One region of the Halomonas sp. THAF12 genome, then DNA from elsewhere that is predicted to be linked to it. Evidence: predicted binding sites of a transcription regulator. Region 1 holds the regulator's gene; each other region holds the start of a gene.
What was found. Region 1 encodes PhoB, which activates phosphate uptake and scavenging genes when phosphate is short. Its sites were predicted from a motif close to TGTCATANNNNTGTCANA; they were not measured.

Region 1 (7,359 bases):
GTGCTGCCCGCCGCCGCGCCGGGGGTGTTCTCGGCGGTGATGATCGGCGCCGGGCGCGCCGTGGGCGAGACCATGATCGTGCTGATCGCCAGCGGCAACACCGCCCTGATGAACCTCAATCCGCTGGACGGCCTGCGCTCCATGGCCGCCAGCATTGCCATCGAGCTGCCCGAGGCCGCCCCCGGCGGCAGCCACTATCGCCTGCTGCTGCTGGCGGCGCTGCTGCTGTTCCTCTTCACCTTCCTGGTCAACACCCTCGCCGAGGTGATCCGGACCCGCCTGCGTCGCCGCTACCGGCGCCTGGGAGACACGGCATGAGCTGGACGTGGCGACGCCCGGGGCGCGCCCGCCTGCCCCGGGGCGAGGGTCCCTGGGCCTGGCTGGCCGCCGGCAGCATCTCGCTGTCGCTGCTGCTGCTGGCCCTGCTGCTGGTGCTGCTGGCCGCGCGGGGGCTCGGTCATTTCTGGCCCAGCGACGTGGCCCAGCTCACCCTCAGCGACGGCCGCACCCTCGCCGGCCGGGCGGTGAAGCAGACGCCGCTGCCCGACGGCGAGGGCGAGGAGCGCCTCTACCGCACCGGCAACCGCGATCTGGACGGCGATATCTGGGCCTGGGTGGCGGTGGCCGATATCGCGACCGAAGCCTATCCCGCCGACCTGGTGGTGCTGGAGCGGCGCCGCTGGGGCGACTTCATCGGCCGCCTGGTGGCCTGGAGGCCGGCCGAGGGCGAGCGCCTCGAGGGGCCGGAGGCCTGGGAGGCCCTGAGGGCGCGGCTGGCCGATCACGGGCGCCAGCGCGAGGCGATCGCCCGGCTGCGCGACCGGGTGCTGCTGCCGCTGGCCGGCGAGCTCGAGGGGCGCGGTGAGGACCCCGAGGCGGCGCGGGCGATGTCGGAGGTCGAGGCGCGCATGCGGGCCATGCACGAGGCGATGGCGGGCGACCTGGTGGTGATGGAGAGCGCCGACGGGCGCCGTATCCGCCTGCCCGTCGAGGAGATCGTCAGGGCCCGGCAGCCCAACGACATGGGCGTCGCGGCCAAGCTGATCGCCTGGGGCGACGGCGTGTGGCGCTTCCTCTCCGAGGGGCCGCGCTCGGGCAACGTCGAGGGTGGGGTCTGGCCGGCGATCTTCGGCACCGTCCTGATGGTGATGCTGATGTCGCTGCTGGTCACGCCCTTCGGCGTGCTGGCGGCGGTCTATCTCAACGAGGTGGCCCACCAGGGCCGGCTGACCCGGCTGGTGCGGATCGGCGTGCGCAACCTGGCCGGCGTGCCCTCCATCGTCTACGGCGTGTTCGGCCTCGGGGTGTTCGTCTACGGCCTCGGGGGCCGCCTCGATCAATGGTTCTTCGAGGCATCGCTGCCGTCGCCGACCTTCGGCACCGGCGGCCTGCTGTGGGCCTCGCTGACCCTGGCGCTGCTGACGCTGCCGGTGGTGATCGTGGCCACCGAGGAGGGGCTGTCGCGGATTCCCGATCGCCAGCGCGAGGGCGCCCTGGCGCTGGGCGCGACGCGCCTCGAGATGCTGAGCCGGGTGGTGCTGCCGATGGCCGCCCCGGCGATGCTCACCGGGATGATCCTGGCGGTGGCGCGGGCCGCCGGCGAGGTGGCGCCGCTGATGCTGGTGGGCGTGGCCAAGCTGGCGCCCCAGGTGCCGCTGGATGGCGATTTCCCCTTCCTCCACCTCGAGCGCAAGTTCATGCACCTGGGCTACCACATCTTCGACACCGCCTTTCACAGCAACGATGTCCAGGCGGCGATGCCGCTGGTCTATGCCACGGCGCTACTGCTGGTGCTGGTGATCCTGGTGCTTAACCTGACTGCAATATTTCTGCGCCATCATCTGAGATCACGCCATGGTGGCCTCTCGCGATTCTGAGGGCGACCATGGTGCCAAGGGGTATGTGATGCCGGTCAAGCAGGACCCGGCTCCGCGACGCGGGGCCTTCGTCGATTTCGCGCCCGAGGCCTCCTGCCTGGAGGTCTCGGGCTTCGGGCTGCGCTATGGCGGCAAGCCGGCGCTGCGCGACCTGACCCTGCGGGTGCCGCGCAACCGTGTCACCGCCTTCATCGGGCCCTCGGGCTGCGGCAAGTCGACGCTGCTGCGGGCCCTCAATCGCCTGCACGATCTCAACGAGGACGTGCGACGGGAGGGCGAGATCCGCCTCGAGGGCCAGGAGATACACGCGCCCGAGGTGGCGGTGGCCGAGCTGCGCCGTCGGGTCGGCATGGTGTTCCAGGCGCCCAACCCCTTCCCGATGTCGATCTACGACAACGTGGCCTTCGGGCTGCGGCTGCAGGGCGGGCTGCGCAAGCGGCGCATCGACGACATCGTCGAGTGGTCGCTGCGCTCGGCGGCGCTGTGGGAAGAGGTGAAGGACCGCCTCCAGGCCTCGGCCTGGGCGCTGTCCGGCGGCCAGCAGCAGCGCCTGGTGATCGCCCGGACGCTGGCGGTGGAGCCCGAGGTGCTGCTGCTCGACGAGCCGGCCTCGGCGCTGGACCCGATCTCGACGCTCAAGGTGGAGGAGCTGATCCGCAACCTGAAGTCGAGCCTGACCCTGGTGCTGGTCACGCACAACATGCAGCAGGCGGCGCGGGTGTCGGACTACACCGCCTTCCTGCAGGACGGCGAGCTGGTGGAATACGCCCCCACCGATACCCTGTTCACCAATCCGCGCCTCGCGCGCACCGAGAACTACATTACCGGACGCATGGCCTGACGCCGGCGCCCTCAGGAGAGTCTCATGGACATCACCAGCGATATCCACAGCCAGCATATCTCGCGCCAGTTCAATCATGAGCTCGAGGAGCTCAAGACCCACCTGATGGCCATGGGCGGGCTGGTCGAGAAGCAGGTGCAGGACGCCGTCCGCGCCCTGCTCGACGGCGATTCCGCCCTGGCCGAGCGCGTGGTCGACAACGATCGTGCCGTCAACGACATGCAGATCAAGATCGACGACGAGTGCACCCAGATCCTGGCCCGCCGCCAGCCGGCGGCCTCCGACCTGCGCCTGGTGCTGGCGGTGATCCGCGCCGCCTCCGACCTGGAGCGCATCGGCGACGAGGCCAGCAAGATCGCCCGCAACGCCGTGGACCTGGTCGAGAACCAGAGCGGCACCCGCGGCTTCGTCGAGGTGCGCGTGATCAGCGAGCACGTGCGCAAGATGATGCGCGACGCCCTGACCGCCTTCGCCCGCTTCGACACCGAGCTGGCGCTCAAGGTGGTGCAGGAGGACGAGCAGGTCGACAGCGAGTACCAGAGCGCCATGCGCTCGCTGATGACCTTCATGATGGAAGACGCCCGGGCGATCTCGCCGGTGCTCGGCATCATGTGGATCCTGCGCGCCCTGGAGCGCGTCGGCGACCACTCCAACAACCTGGCCGAATACGTGGTCTATCTGGTCAAGGGCCTCGACATCCGCCACACGGCACCGGATGATCTCGGCGATGAGGTGCTCGGCGACGAGGGCTGAACCCCGCTCGACCGGCACTGTCCATGAAGCGGCCGTCGCCCCTGGCGACGGCCGCCGTCGTCGTGATGGAGGAAATGACACCGATGCTGGATGCCTTCTCGGCGCTGTCCCGGGGGACGCGCCTGGTCTACACCCCCGGCCTGCGCCGTTACGTGTTCCTGCCGATCCTGGCCAACCTGGTGGTCTACGCCGCCATGCTGAGCTACGTGCTGACCCACTTCGGCGGCTGGCTCGACGGCTGGATGGCCATGGTGCCGGGCTGGCTCGACTGGCTGTCGTGGCTGATCTGGCCGCTGTTCGTGGTGAGCCTTACGCTGATCGTGTTCTTCAGCTTCACCCTGGTGACCCAGCTGATCGCCGCCCCCTTCTACGGCCTGCTGGCCGAGAAGGTCGAGCGCGAGGTCACCGGGCGCCCGCCGCTGGACGACCGCGGCCTGGCGCGCACCGCCATCGATGCCCTGGGCCGCGAGCTGGTCAAGCTGGGCTACATCCTGCCGCGCATGCTGCTGCTGTTCGTGATCGGCTGGATACCGGTGATCAACCTGATCGCGCCGCTGCTGTGGCTGCTGTTCTCGGCCTGGATGATGGCGGTCACCTACCTCGACTATCCGATGGACAACAACAAGGTGCCCTTCGCCGACATGCGCCGCCGCCTCGCCGCGCGCCGCTGGCCGACGCTGACCTACGGCGGCTGGGTGATGCTGATCACCTGGCTGCCGCTGGCCAACCTGTTCCTGCTGCCCGGCGCCGTGGCCGGCGCGGTGCTGATGTGGGAAGACCACTATCGGGCGCTCGCGCCCGATACCGCCCCGGCGAGGCGCTGACGCCCGGGCGTCGTGATCACGTGACACCCCTCCGCCCGGCCTGCGTCGGGCGGAGTCGCGTCTGGCGGCGGAATCAGGCGCGCCGCGAGGCCGGCGCGGCGTCGGTGAGGCGCGCGGCGGGGAAGATGCAGCGGAAGGTGGCGCCCTCGCCGAGCCGGGAGTCGATCTCCAGCTGGGCGTCGTGGCGCAGCAGCACGTGCTTGACGATGGCCAGCCCCAGGCCGGTGCCGCCGGTGGCGGTGCTGCGACCCTTGTCGACCCGGTAGAAGCGCTCGGTCAGGCGCGGGATGTGCAGCGGGTCGATGCCCTCGCCGTCGTCCTCGACCTCCAGGCAGGCGCCGTCGCCCCAGGGACGCCAGCGCAGCACGATGCGGCTGTCCTCGCCGGCGTAGCGCACGGCATTGAAGGCCAGGTTGGAGACGGCGCTGTGCAGCTCCTTCTCCGAGCCGAGCAGGGCGCGGGGCTCGTCGATCTCCACCTCCAGCCGATGATGGCTCTCGGACAGCGCCTCGGCGTCGCGGCGCACGGCCTCGAGCAGGCTGGGCGGGTCGAGGCGGACATCGTCGTGGCCGCCCTGGTCGTTCTCCAGCCGCGACAGCAGCAGCAGGTCGTTGACCAGGTTCTGCATGCGCCGGGTCTGGCTCTGCATCTGGCCGATGCCGCGGCCGAGGCGCTCGGGCAGCATCTCGGCCATGTCGCCGTAGGTCTCGAGGTAGCCCGCCAGCACGGTGAGCGGGGTGCGCAGCTCGTGGGAGACATTGGCCACGAAGTCGCGACGCATCTGCTCGAGGCGGTGCAGGCGGGTGATGTCGCGGGCCATCACCAGGCGTTCGTCGTCGCCGTAGAGGGTGATCTGGAACTGCAGGATCAGGTTCTCGTCGATCGGCGAGCACAGCGTCAGCGGCTCGCGGTAGTCGCGGGCGTGGAAGTAGTCGACGAAGCTCGGGTCGCGGAGCAGGTTGGTGATGTGCTGGCCGCGGTCCAGGGTCGGCTTGAGGCCCAGCATGCGCTCGGCGGCGCTGTTCCACCACTCCATGTCGCCGTGGCGGTCGAGCATCACCACGCTGTCGCGCATCGCCTCGGAGGATTCCTGGATGCGGCTCAGGGTGTCGCGCAGCCGCCGCTGGGTGATGCGCTGGCCCTTCTGATAGCGGTAGAGGCGGTCGAACAGTTCCCCCCACAGCCCCACCGCCGAGGGCGGCTCGTCATGGGGGTGATGGGTCAGCCATTCCTGCAGCGCGTGGAGCTGGCGCATCTGGTAGAAGAGATAGATGGCGAGCCCCACGGCGAGGCCGAGGCCGCTCAGGGCGAAGGGCCAGCCGATCAGCGCGCCGGCGGCCACCAGGGCCGCCAGCCGCCACCATTCGCGTCGCCACAGCCGGCCCATGTCAGGCCTTGGCGGAGAAGCGGTAGCCGGTGCCGCGCACGGTCTGGATCAGCTGCTGGTGCGGCTCGCCCAGCGCCTTGCGCAGGCGGCGGATATGCACGTCCACGGTGCGCTCCTCGACGTAGACGTTGCCGCCCCAGACCTGGTCGAGCAGCTGGCCGCGGGTGTAGGCGCGCTCCTGGTGGGTCATGAAGAACTGCAGCAGGCGGTACTCGGTGGGGCCGATCTCCAGCGACTGGCCGTCGATGCTGACGCGGTGGCTGACCGGGTCGAGCATCAGGCCCTCGACCTGGACCGGATCCTCGACGCCGCGCGGCGTGGCCCGACGCAGCACCGCCTTGAGGCGCGCCACCAGCTCGCGGGGCGAGAAGGGCTTGGTGATGTAGTCGTCGGCCCCGGACTCGAGGCCCTGGATCTTGTTGTCCTCTTCGCCCTTGGCGGTGAGCATGATGATCGGCAGCTCCGAGGTGCCTTCCTCGCGCTTGAGCCGGCGGGCGAGCTCGACGCCGCTGGTGCCGGGCATCATCCAGTCCAGCAGCACCAGGTCGGGCTGGTGATCGACGACCATGGCGTGGGCGCTCTGGGCATTGTCCGCCTCGAGCACGCGATAGTCGGCCATCTCCAGCGCCACGGCGATCATCTCGCGGATGGGCGCTTCATCATCGACGATCAGTACGGTCTTGGCGGTCATCCCGGGGCCTCATGGTCGAGAGCAGTGACATATTGGTGACGATGACAGCATGTCCTTGTGACAATACCGTGACAGCCTCGTCCTGTCGCCCCCGCTCAGCGCCGCGGTTTTTTCCCGCCCGGCGTCACGCGCCGGCGCCCGGCCACAGCGACAGCGCGATGCCGGCGAACACCAAGAGCCCCGACCAGTGATTGTTGAGGAAGGCCTGGAAGCAGCGATCGCGATCGCGGTGGCGGATCAGCCGCTGCTGGTGGACGAAGGTCGCCGCCATGGCGGCCAGGCCGAGCCAGAAGAAGCCGGTGAGGCCGAGGCGCTCGCCGGCCCAGGCCAGCAGGGCGAGCGTGGCCAGCTGCAGCAGGCCGATGATCCGCTTGTCGGCGCGGCCGAACAGCACCGCCGTGGACTTGATGCCGATGCGCAGGTCGTCGTCGCGGTCGACCATGGCGTACTCGGTGTCGTAGGCCACGGTCCACAGCACGTTGGCGGCGAACAGCAGCCAGGCCTCCAGCGGCACATGGCCGAGCACCGCGCCGAAGGCCATGGGAATGGCCCACGAGAAGGCCGCGCCCAGCACCACCTGGGGCAGGTGGGTGTAGCGCTTCATGAAGGGATAGACGAAGGCCAGGATCACGCCGCCCACCGACAGCATCACGGTGAAGGCATTGGTGAAGCACACCAGCACGAAGGCCGCCAGCACCAGGCCGGCGAACAGCCCCTTGGCCTCGCCTTCGCCGATGCGCCCGGTGGCCAGCGGACGCGACTTCGTCCGCTTCACGTGGCCGTCGAAGTGGCGGTCGGCGTAGTCGTTGACCACGCAGCCCGCGGCCCGCATCAGGTAGACCCCGGCGACGAAGATCAGCAGCAGCCGGCGCTCGGGAACGCCCTCGGCCGCCGTCCACAGCGCCCACAGCGTCGGCCACATCAGCAGCCAGGTGCCGATGGGGCGGTCGAGGCGCGTCAGGTGCAGGAAGTCGGGCAGCCGGGCC
Region 2 (7,359 bases), 1.9 Mb from region 1:
ATAGATGGTGCCGATCTGGCGATCCTCGAGCAGCAGGCCCAGGCCGAAGCCGTCCACGCCGCAGTTGTTGGAATAGACGGTCAGGTCCTTGACGCCACGGCGCTTGATCTCGCCGATCAGGTTTTCGGGGATACCGCACAGCCCGAAGCCGCCGGCGATCACGGTCATGCCGCTCTCGATGCCGGCCATTGCCTCCTCATAGGAACCCACTCGCTTGTCGAATCCGGCCATATCTGCCTCGCCTGGTTGGAAAGTGGTTGTTGTTGCGGAGTTATTTTCAAGACACCCGCAGTGTCGACGGGGAATATATATTTGTTAAGTTTGATTTTTTTATAGATTATTTTGATTACCAAATAGACTAGCGTAGCGCCCATGACCGTCAAGCAACTCCGCGCCTTTCTCGCCGTGGCCCAGACGCTCAGCTTCACCCAGGCCTGCGAGCGGCTGCATCTGTCGCAGCCGGCCCTCAGCCTGACCATCAAGAGCCTGGAGGAAGCCCTCGGCGGCCGCCTGCTGACCCGCAGCACCCGCAGCGTGCGGCTGACGCCCGAGGGCGAGTCGCTGGTGCCGCTGGCCAAGCGCCTGCTGGCCGACTGGGACAACACCGAGGAGCTGCTGCGCCAGCGCTTCACCCTGCGCCTGGGCCGGGTGGCCGTGGCGGCCATGCCCTCCTTCGCCGGCAACCAGCTGCCCACCGTGCTCAGGGCCTTCCGTGCCCGCTATCCGCAGATCAATGTCACCGTGCACGACGTGATCAACGAGCAGGTCATCGAGATGGTACGCCAGGGCCGCGTCGAGCTGGGCATCGCCTTCGCCCCCGAGGCCACCGATACCCTGCACTTCACGCCGCTGTTCGAGGACCGCTTCGTGGCCGTGGTGCCGGCCGATTCGCCGCTGACCGAGCGCCAGCGGGTGGACTGGCCGACCCTGCTCTCCGAGGACTTCATCACCCTGCAGCGTCCCTCCATGGTCCGGCTGATGCTCGAGGAGCAGCTGCGCGCAGAGGGCATCGAGCTGCCGGTGGCCTTCGAGAGCTATCAGCTCTCCACCGTGGGCCGCATGGTGGCCGCCGGGCTCGGCGTCAGCGCGGTGCCGTCGCTGTGCATCGAGCAGATGCATGAGCTGGGCGCGCGCTGCCTGACCCTGGAGGCGCCGACCATCCAGCGCGCCGTGGGCGTGCTGTCCGCCAACGCCGAAGCGCTCTCGGTGGCCGCGCAGGCGCTGAGAGAGGTCATCCAGGAGACCATCACCGCCCCCGTCCTCGACGCCGACTAATCTCAAGACAGGGGAATCCGACAGCCGTCGTCGATCAGGAGGGATGTCCCATGGCCGAACCGCTCTGGCAACCGTCTCCCGAGGCGATCGAGGCGACTCGCCTGGCCGCCCTGATGCGCCGGCTTGAACGCCGGCACGGCATCGCGCTGCCCGACTACGCCGCCCTGCACGCCTGGAGCCTCGCCCATCCCGAGGCCTTCTGGACCCAGCTGTGGGACGACGCCGATATCATCGCCGAGCGGCGCGGCGAGCGCGTGCTGGAATGGCCCGACGCCATGCCCGGTGCCCGCTGGTTCCCGGACGCCCGGCTGAACGTTGCCGAGAACCTGCTGCGCCGCCGTGACGCGCATCCGGCGCTGATCGCCCGGGACGAGCGCGGCCGGCGCCGCGAGCTGAGCCATGCCCGGCTTTACCGGAGCGTGGCCGCCCTGGCCGCGGCGCTACAAGAGCTCGGCGTGGGCCCCGGCGACCGCGTCGCCGGCATCGTGCCCAACGGCGAGCATGCGGTGATCGCCATGCTCGCCGCCACCAGCCTCGGCGCCATCTGGTCGTCCTGCTCGCCGGACTTCGGCGCCCAGGGCGTGCTCGACCGCTTCGGCCAGATCGGTCCTCGCGTGCTGATCGCCGCCGACGGCTACACCTGGCACGGCAAGGCGATCGACATCCGCCCACGGCTGGCCGAGATCGCCGGCGCCATCGACGGCCTGGCGCGCGTGGTGGTCTACCCCTTCCTGGACGACGCGCCCGAGCTCGGCGACATTCCCGGGGCCGTGGCCTGGGACGACGTCCTGGATCACGACGCCACCGAGATCGCCTTCGCCGCGCTGCCCTTCGATCACCCCCTCTACCTGCTCTACTCGTCCGGCACCACCGGCACGCCCAAGGCCATCCTGCACTCGGCCGGCGGCACCCTGCTGCAGCATCTCAAGGAGCACCGGCTGCACACCGACATCGGCCCCGGCGACGTGCTGTTCTACTACACCACCTGCGGCTGGATGATGTGGAACTGGCTGGTCTCGGGGCTCGCCTCGGGCGCCACCCTGGTGCTGTTCGACGGCGCCCCCTTCGCGCCCTCACCCGACGCGCTGTGGGCCATGGCCGAGCGCGAGGGCGTCACGGTGTTCGGCACCAGCGCCCGCTACCTGGCCGCCTGCGAGAAGCAGGGCCTGCGCCCCGGCCGCGACCACGACCTCTCGGCGCTGCGGGCGGTGCTGTCCACCGGCTCGGCGCTGTCGCACGCCTCCTTCGACTACGTCTACCGCGACATCAAGGCCGACCTGATGCTGGCCTCGATCTCCGGCGGCACCGATATCGTCTCCTGCTTCGCCCTGGGCTGCCCGATCCGCCCGGTCCATCGCGGCCAGATCCAGTGCCGCGGGCTGGCCATGGCGGTGGACGTGTTCGACGACGACGGCCGGCCGCTGCGCGGCGACAAGGGCGAGCTGGTGTGCACGCGGCCGTTTCCCTCCATGCCGCTGGGGTTCTGGAACGATCCCGGCGGCGAGCGCTATCACGACGCCTACTTTTCCACCTTCCCCGGCGTCTGGGCCCACGGCGACTACGCCGAGATCACCCCGGAGGACGGCCTGATCATCCACGGCCGCTCCGATGCGGTGCTCAATCCGGGCGGGGTACGCATCGGCACCGCCGAGATCTACCGCCAGGTGGAGAAGGTCGAGGAGGTGCTGGAGTCGCTGTGCATCGGCCAGGAATGGCGCGATGACATCCGCGTGGTGCTGTTCGTGCGCCTGCGCCCGGGGCTGACCCTCGACGACGCCCTGCGCGAGCGCATTCGCGAGACCATCCGCGCCAACGCCACGCCGCGCCACGTGCCGGCGAAGATCCTCCAGGTCGAGGACCTGCCGCGCACCCTGTCGGGCAAGCTGGTGGAGCTCGCCGTGCGCCACGTGGTCCACGGCCGGCCGGTCAGGAACCGAGACGCACTGGCCAATCCCGAGGCGCTCTCGCTGTTCGAGGATCTTCCCGAGCTGAGAGAGTGATGCCTGACCATGCACGGGGCCGATCCGTCGGTGGGTCCACAAGTGGGGCCGCCGCCTCGCCTGCCGGCACCGACGCCACCGAGTTGACGCGCAGCGCTGGGCACCCCCGCCACGATCCATTAGCATTGGCGCCTACATCTTTCTTCAAGGAGACCAACGGCATGTCGACCCTCAGGGGCATCGTCAGCCTGCTGCTGCTGACCCTCAATACCCTGTTCTGGGCGGTGCCGCTGATCGCGCTCACCCTGCTCAAGCTGATCACCCCGGGCCGCCCGCTGCGGCGCCGGGTGCTGCGCTGGCTGAACGGCGTGGCCCTGGGCTGGGTCGACGTCAACCTGTGGTGGATCCGCCACTGGATCCGCCCCGATCTGCGCCTCGACCTGCCGGACGGCCTGAGCCGCGATGAATGGTGGCTGGTGCTGGCCAACCATCGCAGCTGGACCGATATCTTCGCGCTGTTCCTGGCCCTTCATCGCCGGCTGCCGATGCCGCACTTCTTCGTCAAACGCCAGCTGATCTGGATTCCGGTGGTCGGGCTGGCCTTCTGGGCGCTGGAGTTCCCGATGCTGCGCCGGCTGACCCGGGAGCAGCGCGAGCGCCATCCGCACCTGGCCCGCCGCGACCGGGAGGCCACCGAGCGCATGTGCGCCCACGCCCGCGAGCGGCCGATCGCCATCTACAACTTCGTCGAGGGCACCCGCTTCACCCCGGCCAAGCACGCCGCCCGCCACAGTCCCTATCGCCACCTGCTGCCGCCGCGCGCCGGCGGCATCGCCCAGGTGCTGAACCTGCTCGGGGATCGGCTGAGCGGCATTCTCGACGTGACCCTGCGCTACTCGCGCCCCGAGCCCCGCTTCTGGGATTTCCTCTGCGGCCGCGAGGGGGCGATCCACCTGAGCGCCCGTCGCCTGACGGTGCCCGAGTGGATGACCCAGGGCGACTATCACCAGGACCCCGCCTACAAGGAACGCTTCCACACATGGCTCAACGCCCAATGGCAGGCCAAGGACGCCGCCCTCGATACGCCCTGACCCTTCTCTCGCTGCTGCTGGTCGTCCTGCTGGCCGGCTGCGCCGGCCCGTCGGGGGTGATGCGCGGCGGCTCGCCGGCCGGCCACTGGGTGAACATCCAGCGAGGCGACACCCTGGGCGAGATCGCCCGGCGAGCCGACGTGCCGCTGGTGCGGCTGCGGCGCTTCAATCCCGGCGTGAATCCGCGCGGGCTGGCCGTGGGGCAGCGCATCCTGGTCCCCAGCCAGCGGGAGCGGGCGCCGTCCGGGGGCCCCTATCGCTACCAGATCCGCCCCGGCGACACCTACAGCGCCATCGCCCGGCGCTTCGGTACCTCGCCGGTCAGCATCGCCGCGGCCAACCCCGGCGTCAGCCCCACCGATCTCAAGATCGGTCAGCTGGTCTCGGTGCCGCTGCACGGCACCCGGGCCGCCTCGAGCCGCGGCAGCACGTCCAGCGCCCCTTCACGCTCGTCGTCGCCGAGCCCGGCGCCCGATCCCGGTCCGGTGCCGAGCGACGCCCGCGACTGGCCCTGGCCGCTGGACGACTACCGGGTCGCCCGCGCCTTCGGCCAGGACAGCCGCGGCACCCTGCAACCCATGCTGCTGGCCACCGACCAGGGTGCCCGCGCCAAGGCCGTGGCCGACGGCGAGGTGCGCTTCGCCGACAGCATGCGCCAGCTCGGCCGGGTGGTGATCGTGCACCATGAGGGCAACCTGCAGAGCGTCTATGCGCTGTGCGACACCCTGCTGGTGGACAGCGGCACCCGGGTCGACCAGGGCACACCGCTTTGCACCGTGAGCCGGCACGCCGCCACCGGACGCCATGACCTGCTGTTCGACATGCGCCACGGTGGCAAGCCCATCGATCCGCGCAGCGTGCTGCGCTGAGCCGAACCGCTCCGATATTGTCATCGCGGCGTCATGACGATGTCGCGATGCTGTCACCCCGCCCGGCCATCCTGAATCGGCAACGGGGCCACTCCGGCCACCGACGTCACGAGGATGGACATGCGCATCTGCCTGGTCAGCGAAACCTGGACGCCGGACATCAACGGCGTGGCCCACACCCTGGCCCAGCTCAGCGGCCAGCTGCGGGAACGCGGCTTCTCGTTGCAGCTGGTACGACCGCGCCCCGCCGACGGTGAGCATCGCGCCGAGGGCATGGACAGCGAACTCCAGGTGCGCGGTACCTCCGTGCCAGGCTATCGCGAGGTGCGCCTCGGCTTTCCCGCCGGCGGCCGCATCCGTCGCCTGTGGCAGGCCGAGCGACCCGACGTCGTCTACGTGGCCACCGAGGGCCCGCTCGGCTGGTCGGCGCTGGCCGCTGCGGAGAAGCTGGGCATCCCCGTGGTCAGCGGCTGGCACACCAACTTCGATCATTATTGTCGGGACTACGGCGTCGACTGGCTGCGCCCGCTGGTCACCCAGCGCCTGCGCCGGTTCCACAACCGCTGCGGCGCCACCCTGGTGCCGACCCATGCCCAGGCCCACGACCTCGGCCAGCGCGGTTTCGAACGGGTCAAGGTGATGGCCCGCGGCATCGACGGCGAGCGTTTCTCGCCGGCCCATCGCGACCCGGCCCTGCGCGAGCAGTGGGGGGCCGACGAGCATCAGCCGGTGGCGCTCTACGTGGGCCGCCTGGCGCCGGAGAAGAACCTCGATCTGCTGCGTGACACCTTCGCCGCCATGCTCGACGCCCATCCCGGCCTCACGCTGGTGGTGGTCGGCGACGGCCCCGGCCGCGCCAACCTCGAGCGCGCCCTGCCCCAGGCCCACTTCGCCGGCTTCATCTCGCCGGACGACCTGATCCGCTACTACGCCAGCGCCGACCTGTTCGTCTTCCCGTCGATCTCCGAGACCTGGGGCAACGTGCTGCTCGAGGCCATGGCCAGCGGCCTGGCGACCGTCGCCTTCCGCCACGCCGCCGGCGCGGAACTGATCGAGGACGACGTCAACGGCGTGCATCTGGCGGTCGGCGACGAGGCCGGCTTCCGCGACGCCGCGGTGGCGCTGTGTCAGCAGCCGGCCCGCTACGGCCGCCTCGGCCGCGCCGCCCGCCAGCGCGCCCTCGGCTATCGCTGGCCCGCCATCACCGATGACTTTCTCGCCGCCCTGACCCACGCCCGGGAGATGTCCGATGAAACCTCGCGCCCCTGCCGTGTTTGACCGCCTGGATACGCTCGAATGGCACCTCTGCCAGCGCCTGGCCGGGTTCAGCATCCACCGCCCCTGGCTGTGGTCGCTGCGCCTGGCCAGCAAGGCCGGCGACTGGCCGATCTGGGTGGTGCTGATCGCCGCCCAGCCCTGGCTGCACGGTGGCGAAGCGGGCTGGCGGCTGACCCTCCACTACACCCTGACCGCCCTGGTGGCGATCGCCTTCTATCGACTGGTGAAGACGCGGCTGTGTCGCGAGCGCCCCTTCATCACCTTCACCACCATCGCCTGCCAGGAACCGGCCCGGGATCGCTACAGCTTCCCCAGCGGCCACACCATGCACGCGGTTCTGTTCTGTACCCTGGCCGCCGCCCACACGCCCTGGCTGCTGCCGGCGCTGATTCCCGTCGCCGCCCTGATCGCGGTCTCGCGGGTCGGCCTCGGCCTGCACTACATCAGCGATGTGATCGCCGGCGCCGCCATCGGCTACGCCATGGCGCTGGCGAGCCTGGCGCTGGCCTCCTGACACTGGTGTCCAGGCCCCGGGGCTGGCACCCTGCGGGCATGGACCTGTTTTCTCCCTCTGCCGACGACGGCGAGCGGCTGCTCGACCATCCCCCGCTGCATCGCTTCGCGCCTCTGCTCGGTGCCGATAGCGCCGACCGGGCCCTGGCCCGTCTCGACGGCGAGCTGGACTGGCAGCGACCGACGCTGCGTCTCTACGGCCGCGACCACCCGATTCCCCGCCGCCAGGTGTGGATGGGCGACGCCGACTACCGCTACTCGGGCCGGCGCTTCGCGCCGACGCCCTGGCATCCCGCCGTGCTGGCGATCCGTGATGCCGCCGTGACGCGACTGGCGCGCGCCGGCATCGAGGCCCGCTTCAACAGCGTGCTGCTGAACCGTTACGCCGACGGC
Region 3 (7,359 bases), 510 kb from region 1:
TTCCGGTGGCATGACCCTGTCCCGACCTTCACGCTCACGGAGTTGATGCTCATGAATGCCCCCGTTTCCCTCGCCGCCACCGCCGAATCCGCCTCCCGCCGCGACGCCCGCGCGCTGCCCACGCCGGCCGAGCTCCACCACGCTCTGCCGCTCGAGCCGGCCCTGGCCCGCCGCATCGAGGGTCAGCGCCAGGCCATCCGCGATATCCTGGCCGGGCGCGACGACCGCCTGCTGGTGGTCATCGGCCCCTGTTCGATCCACGATCCCGAGTCCGCCCTCGAGTACGCTCGCCGCCTGGCCGAGCTGGCGCCGCGGGTCGAGGATCGCCTGCTGCCGGTGATGCGGGTCTACGTCGAGAAGCCGCGCACCACCGTCGGCTGGAAGGGCCTGGCCTACGACCCGGACCTGGACGGCAGCGGCGACCTGGCCCGCGGCCTCGAGCTCTCCCGCTCGCTGATGCGCGAGATCGCCGGCCTCGGCCTGCCCGTGGCCACCGAGCTGTTGCAGCCGATGCTGGCGCCCTATCTCGACGATCTGCTGAGCTGGGTGGCGATCGGCGCCCGCACCACCGAGTCCCAGCTGCATCGCGAGCTGGCCAGCGGCCTTGAGGCGGTGGTCGGCTTCAAGAACGCCACCAGCGGCGACCTGCAGGTGGCGGTGGACGCCATGCGCGCCGCCGCCCATCCCCACCAGCACTTCGCCATGGGGCCCGACGGTCGCCCCGAGGTGTGCGAGACCCCCGGCAATCCGCATACCCATGCGGTGCTGCGCGGCGGCCACGGCGAGCCCAACTTCCGCGCGCCCCAGGTGGCGGCGGCGCGCCGGACCCTGGAGGACGCCGGACAGAACCCGCGGCTGATGGTCGACTGCAGCCATGCCAATGCGCAGAAGGATCATCGCCGCCAGAGCGAGGTGATGCTCGACGTGCTGAATCAGCGGCTGGCCGGCGACGCCTCGCTGGCGGGGCTGATGCTGGAGAGCCATCTCCACGAGGGCAAGCAGCCGCTGGTGCCGGGCGCGCTGCGCCACGGCGTCTCGGTCACCGATGCCTGCATCGGCTGGGACACCACCGAGCATCTGCTGACCACGGCCGCGGAGCGCCTGCGCGACGCCTGAGCCCGACGCGACACCCGCGCACGCAAAAGCGCCTCCCCGGCCGGGCCGGGGAGGCGCTTTGCATTGTCGCCTCGATCGATCGCGTCAGGCGTGGGCGGCGTAGGCGTAGAGCAGCGTCTCCTGGGCGCTGATCGGCGCGGCGTCGCCGGGGGCCTGCTTGATGTAGGTGCCGTCGGGCTGCAGCAGCCAGCTCTGGCAGTTGTCGACCAGGTAGGTCTCCAGGTCCTTGCGCACCTGGGCCGCCAGCTTCTTGTCGAGCAGCGGGAAGCAGGTCTCGACCCGGTGGAACATGTTGCGGGCCATGAAGTCGGCGCTGGAGCCCCAGGTCTCGGGCTTGCCGTCGTTGTGGAAGTGGAACACCCGGGTGTGCTCCAGGAAGCGGCCGATGATCGAGCGCACCCGGATGGTCTCGGAGATGCCGGGCAGGCCGGGGCGCAGGCAGCACATGCCGCGGATGATCAGGTCGCACTCCACGCCGGCCTGGGAGGCCCGGTAGAGGGCCTGGATCAGCTTGGGCTCGGTCAGCGAGTTGCACTTGATGATCAGGTGGGCGCGCTTGCCCTTGCGGGCGAATTCGGCCTCGCGATCGATCATCGCCACCAGCCGCTCGTGGAGGGTGAAGGGCGCGTGCAGCAGCTTCTCGATCTGGCGCGCCCGGCCCATGCCCGAGAGCTGCTGGAAGACCTTGTGCACGTCGGCGCACAGCACCGGGTTGGCGGTCAGCAGGCTGTAGTCGGTGTAGAGCTTGGCGGTCTTGGAGTGGTAGTTGCCGGTGCCCAGGTGGGCATAGTGGCGTAGCTGGCCCTTCTCGCGGCGCACGATGTGCATCATCTTGGCGTGGGTCTTGTAGGCCATCACGCCGTAGATGACGATGGCGCCGGCCTCCTGCAGCCGCGAGGCCAGGGCCAGGTTGTCGGCCTCGTCGAAGCGCGCCCGCAGCTCGATCACCACCGTGACTTCCTTGCCGTTGCCGGCGGCCTCCACCAGGGCATTGACGATGGGAGAGTCGGCGCCGGTGCGGTAGAGGGTCTGCTTGATGGCCAGCACCTCGGGGTCGCGGGCGGCCTCGCGCAGCATCTCCTCCACCGGGGAGAAGGAGTGGAAGGGGTGGTGCAGCAGGATGTCCTGCTCGGCCATGGCCTGCAGCACGCTGTCGCGCTTGCGCAGCGCCTTGGGCAGGCCGGGGGTGAAGGCGCGGTAGCACAGCTCCGGGCGCTCGACCTCGCCCAGCACCGACATCATGCGGGTCAGGTTCACCGGGCCGTTGACCCGGTAGAGGTCGGCCCCCTCGAGCTTGAACAGCTTGAGCAGGAACTCGGTCAGCTCTTCCGGGCAGTTGTTGGCGACCTCGAGGCGCACGCCGCTGCCGTAGCGGCGCGAGAGCAGCTCGCCGCGCAGCGCCGAGGCCAGGTCGGAGACGTCATCGGGGTCCACCGAGAGGTCGGCGTTGCGGGTCAGGCGGAACTGGTAGCAGCCGTTCACCTTCATGCCGGGGAACACTTCCTCGGCGTGGGCGTGCATCATCGACGACAGGAAGACGTACTCGGTGAAGCCTTCCTCGCAGAGCTCGTCGGGCAGGGCGATCACCCGGGGCAGCGAGCGCGGGGCGGGCAGGATGGCCAGCCCACCCTCGCGGCCGAAGGCGTCCTTGCCCTCGAGCTCGACGATGAAGTTGAGGCTCTTGTTGACCAGGCGCGGGAAGGGGTGCGAGGGATCGAGGCCGATGGGACTGATCACCGGCATGATCTCGCTCTCGAAGTACTCCTTGACCCAGGTGCGCTGGGCCTCGCTCCAGTCGCCGCGGCGGCGGAAGCGCAGGCCCTGGCCCTCGAGGGCGGGCAGCAGGGTGTCGTTGAGGATGCGGTACTGGCGATCGACCTGCTCGTGGGCGATCTGCGAGATCTCGCTCAGCACCGAGCGCGGCGAGCGGCCGTCGGCGCCTGAGGAGGCGTCGCCGACCATGATCTGGTTCTTCAGGCCGGCCACGCGGATCTCGAAGAACTCGTCCATGTTCGAGGAGAAGATCAGCAGGAACATCAGCCGGTTGAGCAGCGGGTGCGCCTCGTCCAGGGCCTGTTCGAGCACCCGCACGTTGAACTGCAGGTGCGAGAGCTCGCGGTTGAAGTAGAGCCCGGGGTCGGCGAGGTCGGCCTCGGGGTCCGGCAGCGCCTTGGGCTTGATCCCCGTGCGCGTCTGGTTGATGCGCGGGGCGGGCGTCTCGCTCTGGGGCTCGCCTGTCGCGGCGGGCTCGGAGGGGATCGAGGTGTCGGGGCTACGTGAATCGTCCATGGAAGTACCCTGTCGTCGGCCCGCGGGCGGCCGCGTCGCTCGCCGGGCGTTATCGTTCATGATGCCGTCCTGCCCGTGGCGCCGGGAGGCGTCATGCATCGCCTGTTGCGGGAGACGATCAGGGGCAGGCGGGGCCGGGCTCGGCCGCCGTGGCAAGTCTGGTGCCCATAAATGACAGAATGATGACAGTCCTCCGCCGGGGGCGATGTCCTGAGTATATCAGCACGCTTCGACGCCGAAAGACGCGCCTTGTCGCGCTTACGGGGACTCTCTAAAGTGGTGGCTTCATGTTCATCGGCCCCGTCGACGACCGGCGGGGGGCGCACAAGGAGACGCATAATGAGCAAGCAGGTGGCGGTCATTCTGTCGGGATGCGGTGTCCAGGATGGCTCTGAGATCTACGAGACCACCCTGACCCTGTTGCGCCTGGACCAGCTGGGCATCGGCTATCGCTGCTTCGCCCCGGACATCGACCAGCATGACGTGGTCGATCACCGCAGCGGCGAGGCGGCCGAGGAGCGCCGCAACGTGCTGGTCGAGTCGGCGCGCCTGGCGCGCGGCGAGATCTCTCCGCTGGCCGAACTGGAGGCCGACGAGTTCGATGCCGTGATCCTGCCCGGCGGCTTCGGGGCGGCCAAGAACCTCTCCAACTTCGCCGAGGCCGGCGCCGACATGGTGATCCACGAGGAGCTGGTGGGGGCCATGGCCGAGTTCCACGAGGATCGCAAGCCGATCGGCCTGATGTGCATCGCGCCGGTGATGGTGCCGCGCCTGCTGGGGCCGGGCATCGCCGTGACCATCGGTCACGACCCGGGCGTGGCGGGCGCCATCAGCAGCATGGGGGGGCTGCATCGCAGCTGCGGCGTGGAGGACATCGTGGTCGACTTCGACAACCGCGTGATCACCACCCCGGCCTACATGCTGGCCACCCGCCTCGGCGAGGCGGCGACCGGCATCTTCAAGCTGGTGGATCGCATCGACGAGATGATGGATCTGTAAGCGCCGAGCCACGAGCGGCAAGCGACGAGAAACCCCGAAGGCCAAGCCTTCGGGGTTTCTTTTGCTCCGGGCGATGTGCGGCTCGCGGCTTATTGCTCGTCGGCGGCGTCCCGGTCGCGCCTGCGACGCACCAGCCGGCCGAACAGCAGGCCGACCTCGTAGAGCAGGTACATCGGCACCGCCAGCAGGCTCTGGGAGACCACGTCCGGCGGGGTCATCAGCATGCCCACCACGAAGCAGCCCAGCACCACGTAGGGGCGCTTCTTCGACAGGCTCTCCACCGTGGTCGCCCCGCTCAGGATCAGCAGGAAGGTGGCGATCGGGATCTCGAAGGCCACGCCGAAGGCGAAGAACAGCTTGAGCACGAAGTTGAGGTACTGGTTGATGTCGGTCATCACCGCCACGTCCTCCGGCCCGGTCTGGGTGAAGAACTGGAACAGCAGCGGGAAGACCACGTAGTAGGCGAAGGCGGCCCCGGCGTAGAACAGCGCCACGCTGGAGGCCAGCAGCGGCAGCGCCAGCGCCTTCTCGTTGTCGTACAGCCCCGGGGCGATGAAGGCCCAGGCCTGATGCAGCACGAAGGGCACGGCGATGAACACCGCCACCACCAGGGTCAGCTTGAAGGGCGCCAGGAACGGCGAGGCCACCTCGGTGGCGATCATCCGCGAGCCTTCCGGCAGCAGCGCCATCAGCGGCTCGGCGACGAAGGCGTAGATGTCGTTGGCGAAGGCGTAGAGGCCGAGGAAGATCACCAGTATCGCGATTACCGCGCGCAGCAGTCGCGAGCGCAGCTCGACCAGATGCTCGATCAGCGGGGCATGGCCCGGCCCCTGGGAGTCGTCGGTTTGGCTCATCGGGAAGAGGCGTCCTCGTGGGCGTCGGCGTCGGAGTCATCGGTCTGACGGCGGGCGCGACCCAGGGCATCGTCGAGGCGACGCTCGGGCGTGGCCTCGGCGCGTTCCCGGGGGGCGGCGCCGGTGCCGCGCTCGCCGGGCGTCTCCACCGAGCGTTCGACGTCGCGCTTGACCCGGTCGAGGCCCTCGTCGAGCTTCTTCTGCTGCTCGTTGAGCTTCTGGCGCAGCTCCTCCGCCTCGAGCTGGGCGTTGATCTCGCGCTGCATGCCGGAGACCGTGCGCTTGATACGACCGATCCACATCCCGGCGGTGCGGGCGGCCCTGGGCAGACGCTCGGGGCCCAGCACCAGCAGGGCGACCACGCCGATGAACAGGAGTTCGAGAAAGCCGATGTCGAACATGGCGGCTTACTTGCGCTCTTCCGATTCCTCGGCCTTGCGCTCGGCGTGGACGTCGTAGGTCCGGCCTTCGTCGTCGTGGCGCACCTGGGCCTGGGGCTTGTCGCCCTCGTCGCTCTTCTCTTCCTCGCCCATGGCCTTCTTGAAGCCCTTGACCGCGCCGCCCAGGTCGCCGCCGACGTTGCGCAGCTTCTTGGTGCCGAAGATCAGGATGATGATGCCGAGGACGATCAGGAGTTGCCAGATACTGATGCCGCCTAACATAGGGTATACCTCAGGTTGCTGCGCCGGAGATCGGCGTCGTTGTCTTATCGGGGCCGCGCGGCCTTTTCGTCGTGGCCGGACAGACCGAAGCGTCGGGACAGCTCGTCGAGGACCTCGCGATGGCTCAGCCCCATGTGCGACAGCATCACCAGGCTGTGGAACCACAGGTCGGTCGTCTCGGCGACCAGCGCCTGGCGCGCCGCCTCGTCGCCCTGTTCGGCGTCCTTGGCCGCCAGCAGCGTCTCGGTGGCTTCCTCGCCGACTTTCTCGAGTATCTTGTTCAGGCCCTTGTGATGCAAGCTGGCCACGTAAGAGTCGTCGGGAGCGGCCTGGCGGCGGCTGGTCAAGACCTCGTCGAGGCGGTCGAGAATATCGCTCATATGAGACGTTTCCGTTGCAGTGGGTGAATCAGTTCCAGGCCAGCAGCGCCGCGCCGATGGCCACCGCCCCCAGCACCGGCCAGGGCTGGCCGTCTGCCCATTGGACCAGCGGCTGCCAGGCGAGTGCCACCGCCACGATCACGAGCCCCAGGCGCAGGCGGCGCTGGCGCCTGCCCTGGCCATCGAGGCGGCGCTGGATGGCACCGATGGCCTCGCTCTGGCGCTGGCGCTGCTGATGGCCGTGTTCGGCCCGGGCCAGGGCCTGGTGCGCGAGCACCGGCAGCTCCGGCAGCTGTCGCGAGAGCTCGGGGGCCTGGCGCTTCATGGACTCCCAGAGCCCGCGGGTGCCGGCGCGCTCCTTCATCCAGTCCTCCAGGTAGGGCTTGGCGGTGGCCCAGAGGTCGAGGTCCGGGTACAGCTGGCGCCCCAGGCCCTCGATGTTGAGCAGGGTCTTCTGCAACAGCACCAGCTGCGGCTGGACCTCCATGTTGAAGCGCCGGGCGGTCTGGAACAGGCCCAGCAGCACCTGGCCGAAGGAGATGTCCTTGAGCGGCTTCTCGAGGATCGGCTCGCACACGGTGCGCACCGCGGCGGCGAACTCGTTGGCCCGGGTGTCCTCGCTGACCCAGCCCGACTCGATGTGCAGCGCCGCCACCTCGTAGTAGTCCTGATGGAAGAAGGCCAGCAGGTTGCGCGCCAGGTAGTCCTGGTCCTCGCGGGTCAGGCTGCCGACGATGCCGCAGTCGATGGCGATGTACTGCGGGTTCCAGGGCGTCTCGCGGGACACGAAGATGTTGCCCGGGTGCATGTCGGCGTGGAAGAAGTTGTCGCGGAACACCTGGGTGAAGAAGATCTCCACGCCGCGCTCGGCCAGCCGGCGCAGGTCGGTGCCCTGGGCCTCGAGGGCCTCGAGATCGGCCACCGGGATGCCGTGGATGCGCTCCTGGACCATCACCCGGCGGCGGGTCAGCGCCCAGTGGATGGTCGGCACGAACAGCAGCGGCGAGCCCTTGAAGTTGCGCTTGAGCTGGGAGGTGTTGGCGGCTTCCTTGGTCAGGT
Region 4 (7,359 bases), 330 kb from region 1:
TATCGAGGTTCCCATCGACCTGTTCGATGCCCCGGTCCGCACGCCGCGGCACTGGCAGCGAACGGCACTGGCCAAGGCCGCGCCGGATCCCGTGGCCATCGCCGAGGCAGGCGCCTGGCTGGCAGATGCCGCTCGCCCGCTGGTGCTGCTCGGCGGCGGCACTGTCGCTGCCCCCGAGGCCGCTCGCGCGCTGGTCGAGGCGCTCGATGCCCCCGCCGTCACCACCATCAACGCCAAGGGGCTGCTCGGCCGCGACCATCCCCTGGACCTGGGCGCCAACGCCTCGCTGCCGGCGGTGCGCGAGCTGGCACGGGACGCCGACGTGGTGCTGGCCATCGGCACCGAGCTCGGCGAGACCGACTACGACGTGGTGTTCGACGACGGCTTCACGCTCCAGGGACGACTGATCCGCATCGACGTGGACCCCCAGCAGCTGGCCCGCAACCAGGCCGCCGACCTGGCCCTGGTGGCCGACGCCGGCCAGGCCCTCATAGCCCTGGCGTCGCACTTCGACGGCACCCGGCTGAACCGCGGCGGCGCCGAGCGCACCCGGGCCGCCCATGAGGCGATGGGGCTCGCCGAGGAGCCGGCCTTCGCCGCCTACGTGCCGCTGTTCGACACCCTGCGCGAGGCCCTGCCCGAGGCGATCTTGGTCGGCGATTCCTGTGCCACCACCTACGCGGCCAACCATCTGGTCGCCCAGCCGGCCCCGCGGCGCTTCTTCAACGCCTCCACCGGCTACGGCACCCTCGGCTACGGCCTGCCGGCGGCGCTCGGCGCCAGCCTCGCCCGCCCCGATCTGCCGGTGGTGGCCCTGGTCGGCGACGGCGGGGTGATGTTCACCCTGCCGGAGCTGGCCTGCGCGGTGGAGGAGCGCCTGCCGGTGGTGATCCTGCTGTGGCACAACCAGGGCTACGAGGAGATCCGCCGCTTCATGGACGACGCCGGCGTCACCCGCCTCGGCGTCGACCTCCAGGCCCCGGACTTCCTCACCGTGGCTCGCGGCTTCGGCTGCCTGGCCACCCGCGTCGCCACCGCCGCCGAACTGGCCCATGCCCTGGCCAGCCGTCCCGCCGACGGCCCGCTTTTGATCGAGATCGACGCCGCGGCCTGGGCTCGCGCCGCCTCGCCTGACACCGCATCCGGAGCCTGACATGCAACGACTCACCCAGCAGTTCATCGACAACCACTGGATCGCGAGCCGCGGCGAGCGCCGCCTGCCGGTGACCGATCCCTACCGCCAGGAGACGATCGCCGAGGTCACCGCCGGCGACCCGGCCGACGTCGACGCCGCGGTGGACGCCGCGCGTCGCGCCCTGCCCGCCTGGCAGGCGCTGGGCGGCGAGCGGCGGGCGGCCTATCTCGAGGCCTTCGCCGACGCCCTCGCCGAGCGCCGCGAGGCGTTGATGCGGCTGTCTTCGACCAACAACGGCAAGGCCCTGGCCGAGACCGCCATCGATCTCGACGATGCCATCGCCTGCTATCGCTACTACGCCGGCCAGGCCCGCGCCCTGGAGGCCCGCCAGGGGCGCCTGGTCGAGCATGGCATGGACGGCATCGAGGCCCGCACCTACGAGGACCCGGCCGGCGTGGTCGGGCTGATCACGCCCTGGAACTTCCCGCTGGTCACCAGCGCCTGGAAGATCGCCCCGGCGCTGGCCGCCGGCTGCACGGTGGTGTTCAAGCCCTCCGAGGTCACCCCGCTGCCCGAACAGGCCGTGGCCGAGATCGCCCTCGAGATCGGCCTCCCGGCCGGGGTGCTCAACCTGGTGCACGGCGACGGCGAGGGCATCGGCGCGCCGCTCAGCGCCCATCCCGGCGTCGACAAGCTGTCCTTCACCGGCAGCAACGCCGTGGGCGAGAAGGTCATGCGCGCCGCCGCCGCGGGCACCCGCGGCGTGTCGCTGGAGCTCGGCGGCAAGTCGCCGATCCTGGTGCTGGACGACGCCGAGGTCGAGGCCGCCGCCGACTGGGTGATGGCCGGCATCTACTTCAACAGCGGGCAGATCTGCTCGGCCACCTCGCGGCTGATCGTGCACGCCTCACTGGCCGACGCGCTCTATGCGGCGCTGGCCACGCGCATCGACGCCATCCGCCTGGGCGACCCGCTGGCCGACGACACCGACATGGGCCCGATGACCAGCGCGCGGCAGCGCGCGGCCGTGGAGGGCTACCTGGCCATCGCCGCCGAGGAGGGTCTCACCGCGGTGCGCGACGCCCGACACCGCGAGCTGCCCGCCCGGGGCGAGTTCGTCGCACCGACCCTGTATCGCGATGTGCCGGTCGACAGCCCACTGTGGCGGGAAGAGGTCTTCGGCCCGGTGCTGTGCGCCCGCAGCGTCGACAGCGACGCCGAGGCCATCGCGCTGGCCAACGACTCCGCCTTCGGCCTCGCCGCCACGGTGATCTCGGGCGACGCCGACCGCGCCCGCCGCGTCGGCCGCGCGCTGCGGGCCGGCAGCATCTGGTTCAACAGCGAGCAGCTGGTGCTGCCGGAGGCGAGCTGGGGCGGCTTCGGCATCAGCGGCATCGGCCGCGAGCTGGGCCCCTGGGGGCTGGCGGGCTACCTGGAGGTCAAGCACCTGATCGGGCCGGCGGGCTGACGGCCCCCGGCCCGCAAGACACGCCGCCCCGGCCCTTCGGCCGGGGCGGCGTCGTTTCCCCCTAGTCGCGGCTCTGCGGGGCGGCGCTGAGCGTCAGCTCGATGGCGTCGTGGCGCCAGTATTCGTCGTCGCAGTCCACGGCGCGGCCGTTCTGGTCGTGGTTGATGCGGGTGATGCGCTGCGCCGGGCTGCCGGGCGCGGCACGCAGCGCCTCGGCGGCCCGCCCGCCGAGCACGGTGGAGCCCAGCTCGAAGCCGACCCGACTGACCCGGATGGCGTACTCGCGGCGATAGAGGTCGGTGAGCGAGCGGGCCGCCAGGTCGAAGGCGAGGATCCCCGGGAAACACTCGGGCCTCAGATGGTGCTCCACGTAGAGCACCGGCCGACCGTCGATCCGCCGCGCCCGGACGATCCGCTGCACCGGCGCGCCCTGCGCCAGTCCCAGCCGCCTCGCCACCACCGCCGATGCCGGCACCTCGCCGGCCTCGAGCAGCGTCGTCTCGGCGCGGCGCTGCTGTGACTCGACCATCTCGCGAAACGGCAGGCACGCCAGCAGGTCGTAGCGCAGCCGCGGCGGCGAGACGAACCAGCCACGCCGATTCTCCCGATAGATGCGCCCCTCGGCCTCCAGCTGGGCCAGCGCCTCGCGCAGGGTGATCCGGGTGGTGGCGAAGCGCGCCATCATCTGACGCTCGGAGGGCAGGCGGCCCCCAGCCGCCGGCTGCCCCTCCTCGAGCAGGGAGAGCAAGGCCTGGTGCAGGCCGTGCGCCTGGGGCGTCAGCGCGGCATCCGGCGCGGAGGGGCGAAACTCGGCGGAAGAGGGCATGGCAAGGACTCGCTGACTGGTCTAGATCAATATTGCCACGACAAGGGAGATGGCAAAACGGCGTCAGTCTAGCGAAGGCCGGATGTCAGCCTGATGACAGCCGCCACGTGACGAAAATATCGGGAAAAAGGGCGAGCATGACCGGACACGGTACCGCCATCGAACTGACACCGGATCGTCATGTCCGGCGCCTAGAGTGCACCCTGTCGGCCGAACTGAACTAGACCAGATGACCGGCCACACGCGTATCGCCACATCCGTTCACCGCATGGAGCCTCGCCGTGAAACCGTCTCGTCCGCTGTTTACCCGTCTCGCCCTGGGCTGCGCCCTGGGCACCCTCGTCGCCGGCCCGGCCCAGGCCGATGACCATGAGCTGTCCGCCCTGATCGAGGCCGCCCAGGCGGAAGGTCGCGTCGACAGCGTCGGCATGCCCGACACCTGGGCCAACTGGCAGGACACCTGGGCCGACCTGGAGGCCGAGTACGGCCTCGCCCACATGGACACCGACATGAGCTCCGCCGAAGAGGTCGCCAAGTTCAAGGCCGAGGGCGAGAACGCCACCGCCGACATCGGCGACGTGGGCTTCGCCTTCGGCCCGATCGCGGTCCAGCAGGGCGTCACCCAGCCCTACAAGCCCACCACCTGGAACGAGATCCCCGACTGGGCGAAGGACGAGGACGGCCACTGGATGCTGGGCTACACCGGCACCATCGCGCTGATGATCAACAAGGACCTGGTGCCCGAGGGAGAGCGCCCCGCCGCCTTCGCCGACCTGAGCGAGGGCGACTACGCGGTCGCGGTGGGCGCCGTGGGCCAGGCCTCCCAGGCCAACAACGCCGTGCTGGCCGCCGCCTACGCCAATGGCGGCGACGAGGGCGACCTGGCCCCGGGCCTGGCGGTGTTCGCCGAGCTGGCCGAGCAAGGGCGCCTCTCGCTGGCCGAGCCGAGCATCGCCAACCTGGAGAAGGGCGAGGTCGAGGTGGCCCTGCTGTGGGACTTCAACGCCCTGAACTACCGTGACCGGATCGATCGCGACACCTTCGAGGTGGTGATCCCCGCCGACGCCTCGGTGACCTCCGGCTACGCCACCATCATCAACCGGCACGCGCCGCATCCCCATGCCGCCAAGCTGGCCCGGGAATACATCCTCTCCGACGAGGGCCAGTTCAACCTGGCCGAGGGCTATGCCCGGCCGATCCGCGCCGAGCACCTGACCCTGCCCGAGGCGATCGCCGCCAAGCTGCTGCCCAACGCACAGTACGCCAATGCTCGGCCGATCCAGGACTTCGCCGCCTGGGAACAGAGCGCCCGCGAGCTGCCGCGCCAGTGGCAGTCCCAGGTGCTGATCCACCAGCAGTAACCCCGCGCCCCACCCACCATCGCCGCTTCCCGCTCAGGGAAGCGGCCTGGAGCCCGTCATGTCACACCGTGTGATCCTGGTCGTCCTCGACGGCCTCAACCATGCCGTCGGCCAGCATGCTATGGGGCACCTGCACGCCCTGTGCGAAGCCGGCCGCGGCAGCTACCACAGCCTGGACTGCGAGCTGCCGGCCATGTCGCGGCCGCTCTACGAGTGCCTGCTCACCGGCGACCGGCCGGTGGATTCCGGGGTGGTCCATAATCAGGTCGTGCGTCGCTCCCGTGGCACGAGCCTGTTCGACCTGGCGGTGCGCCAGGGCCGGCGCACCGCGGCGGCGGCCTACCACTGGATCAGCGAGCTCTACTTGGTCGCCCCCTTCGATCGCACCCGGCACCGCTTCCACGAGGACCCCGAGAGCGCCATCCAGGCAGGGCTCTTCTACTGGCAGGACCACTACCCCGACGATCACCTGTTCAGCGACGCCGAGACCCTGCGCCGACGCCAGGATCCCGACTTCCTGCTGGTCCACAGCATGAACATCGACGACGCCGGCCACCGTCACGGTGGCGACACGCCCCAGTACCGCAACGCCGCCCGCCACGCCGACATCGCCCTGGCCGACTACCTGCCCCGCTGGCTGGCCGAGGGCTACCAGGTGATGGTCACCGCCGATCACGGCATGAATGCCGATCGCTCCCACTCCGGTACCCTCGAGGAGGAACGCCGGGTACCGCTGTGGACCTTCGGCGATGCCTTCGCCCACCGCCCGGTGGAGCGCCTGGAGCAGCCCCGCCTGTGCGGCACCCTGGCCTGCCTGCTGGGCCTGGTCCACGACAAGCCTCGTCACGACGAGCTGCTGGTCGACGGGAGCGCGTCGCCATGAGTCGCCTCTCCCCCGCGCTGTTGTGGCTCGCCCCCTTCGCGGTGGTCTTCGCGGCCTTCCAGCTGGCGCCGCTGGCCTGGGTCGCCGTCAGCGCCTTCCGGGTCGGCGAGGGCTGGGGCCTGGATCACTTCCGGGAGATCGCGAGCTCGCCCTTCTTCCGCCAGGCGATCTGGCGCAGCCTGGAGATCTCGCTGGTCTCGAGCCTGCTGGGCCTGGTCATCGCCACCCTCACCTGCCACAGCCTGAGCCGCACCGACGGTCGGCTGCGGCGGCTGATGGTGGCCTTCACCAACATGACCAGCAACTTCGCCGGCGTTCCCCTGGCCTTCGCCTTCATCATCCTGCTGGGCGCCAACGGGGTGCTGACCCTGGCCCTGCAGCGGCTGGGGGTGATCGACGACTTCAACCTCTATTCGAAGGCCGGGCTGATCGTCATCTACACCTGGTTCCAGATCCCGCTGGGCATCCTGCTGCTGTTTCCCGCCTTCGGCGGCCTGCGCCCGGACTGGCGGGAGGCGGCCAGCCTGCTGGGCGCGGGTCGCCTGGGGTACTGGCGGCACGTGGGGCTGCCGGTGCTGTGGCCGGCGTTGGCCGGCACCCTGACCATCCTGCTGGCCAACGCCATGGGCGCCTATGCCACCGTCTACGCCCTGGTCAACACCAGCTACAACCTGATGACCATCCGCATCGCCAACCTGGTGTCGGGCGACCTCTTCCTGCAGCCGAACCTGGCCAGCGCCCTGGCGCTGGTACTGGTGGCGCTGCTGGCGGTGGTCACCCTGATCCAGCAGTGGCTGCTGCGCAGGAGCTATCATGTCGCCGAACGCTGATCTCGCCCTGCCGCGACCCGCTCCCCGCCGCCTGGCGCTGCCCTCCGCCCACGGCCTGGTGGTGATCGCGGTGTTCACCCTGCTGGCGCTGCCGCTGGTGGCCACCCTGGGCTATGCCCTGGCGGCGAGCTGGGGCGCCAGCCTGCTGCCCGACGGCCTGACCCTGAAGTGGTTCGCCGAGCTGTGGACCACGCCGCGCTTCCTGGCCGCCTTCGCCCGCTCGCTGCTGGTGGCCGCCGGCGCCCTGGCGCTGTCGCTGGTCCTGGTGGTGCCGGTGGCCCTGCTGGCCCATACCCGCTATCCGCGCCTGGATGCCTGGATGAACGGCCTGATCCTGATGCCCTTCGCCGTGCCGCCGGTGGTCTCCTCGGTGGGCCTGCTGCAGCTCTATGCCGGCGGGCCGCTGCCGCTGGTGGGCACGCCCTGGATCCTGATCCCGACCTACTTCACCATCGTGCTGCCCTTCATGTACCGGGCCATCGCCAACAGCCTGCGCGCCATCGACGTGGTGGCGCTTCAGGACGCCGCCCGCCTGCTGGGCGCCGGGCCGCTGCAGGCCTTCTTCCTGGTGGTGCTGCCCAATATCCGGGTCGGGGTACAGATCGCCATTTTCCTGTCGTTTTCCTTCCTCGCCGGCGAATTCGTGTTCGCCAACATGCTGGTGGGCACCCGCTTCGAGACCCTGCAGGTCTACCTCAACAACATGCGCGGCGAGAGCGGCCATTTCACCAGCGCCCTGGTCATCACCCTGTTCGCCTTCACCCTCCTGCTGACCTGGCTGGGCAACCGCCAGGCCGACCATGCCAAGGACACCGCCCCATGACGCCTTCCATGACCACCGGCGCCCTGCCCGGCG

Region 2: the regulator PhoB is predicted to act here: its motif matches at 5,216-5,233, upstream of FIU88_RS08470 (glycosyltransferase family 1 protein).
Region 3: the regulator PhoB is predicted to act here: its motif matches at 3,576-3,593, upstream of elbB (isoprenoid biosynthesis glyoxalase ElbB).
Region 4: the regulator PhoB is predicted to act here: its motif matches at 3,511-3,528, upstream of FIU88_RS15750 (UTRA domain-containing protein).

What each region holds. Positions count from the first base shown of each region.
Region 1 covers NZ_CP045399.1:3,732,815-3,740,173, reverse strand. The annotation lists gene FIU88_RS17445 (ABC transporter permease subunit) at 1-318, shown strand, start outside; gene pstA (phosphate ABC transporter permease PstA) at 315-1,877, shown strand; gene pstB (phosphate ABC transporter ATP-binding protein PstB) at 1,906-2,718, shown strand; gene phoU (phosphate signaling complex protein PhoU) at 2,743-3,471, shown strand; gene cysZ (sulfate transporter CysZ) at 3,555-4,295, shown strand; gene phoR (phosphate regulon sensor histidine kinase PhoR) at 4,369-5,682, opposite strand; gene phoB (phosphate regulon transcriptional regulator PhoB) at 5,684-6,373, opposite strand; gene ubiA (4-hydroxybenzoate octaprenyltransferase) at 6,498-7,359, opposite strand, start outside.
Region 2 covers NZ_CP045399.1:1,820,375-1,827,733, reverse strand. The annotation lists gene FIU88_RS08495 (CoA transferase subunit A) at 1-231, opposite strand, end outside; gene FIU88_RS08490 (LysR substrate-binding domain-containing protein) at 373-1,275, shown strand; gene FIU88_RS08485 (acetoacetate--CoA ligase) at 1,326-3,275, shown strand; gene FIU88_RS08480 (acyltransferase) at 3,437-4,306, shown strand; gene FIU88_RS08475 (LysM peptidoglycan-binding domain-containing protein) at 4,255-5,175, shown strand; gene FIU88_RS08470 (glycosyltransferase family 1 protein) at 5,296-6,453, shown strand; gene FIU88_RS08465 (phosphatase PAP2 family protein) at 6,425-6,967, shown strand; gene FIU88_RS08460 (alpha-ketoglutarate-dependent dioxygenase AlkB) at 7,006-7,359, shown strand, end outside.
Region 3 covers NZ_CP045399.1:3,221,030-3,228,388, reverse strand. The annotation lists gene FIU88_RS19215 (hypothetical protein) at 1-46, shown strand, start outside; gene FIU88_RS14935 (3-deoxy-7-phosphoheptulonate synthase) at 52-1,116, shown strand; gene ppk1 (polyphosphate kinase 1) at 1,201-3,405, opposite strand; gene elbB (isoprenoid biosynthesis glyoxalase ElbB) at 3,745-4,404, shown strand; gene tatC (twin-arginine translocase subunit TatC) at 4,494-5,258, opposite strand; gene tatB (Sec-independent protein translocase protein TatB) at 5,255-5,659, opposite strand; gene tatA (Sec-independent protein translocase subunit TatA) at 5,666-5,920, opposite strand; gene FIU88_RS14905 (phosphoribosyl-ATP diphosphatase) at 5,965-6,300, opposite strand; gene ubiB (ubiquinone biosynthesis regulatory protein kinase UbiB) at 6,329-7,359, opposite strand, start outside.
Region 4 covers NZ_CP045399.1:3,400,997-3,408,355, forward strand. The annotation lists gene FIU88_RS15740 (5-guanidino-2-oxopentanoate decarboxylase) at 1-1,153, shown strand, start outside; gene FIU88_RS15745 (aldehyde dehydrogenase family protein) at 1,155-2,603, shown strand; gene FIU88_RS15750 (UTRA domain-containing protein) at 2,665-3,429, opposite strand; gene FIU88_RS15755 (ABC transporter substrate-binding protein) at 3,711-4,790, shown strand; gene FIU88_RS15760 (alkaline phosphatase family protein) at 4,849-5,673, shown strand; gene FIU88_RS15765 (ABC transporter permease subunit) at 5,670-6,503, shown strand; gene FIU88_RS15770 (ABC transporter permease) at 6,487-7,326, shown strand; gene FIU88_RS15775 (ABC transporter ATP-binding protein) at 7,323-7,359, shown strand, end outside.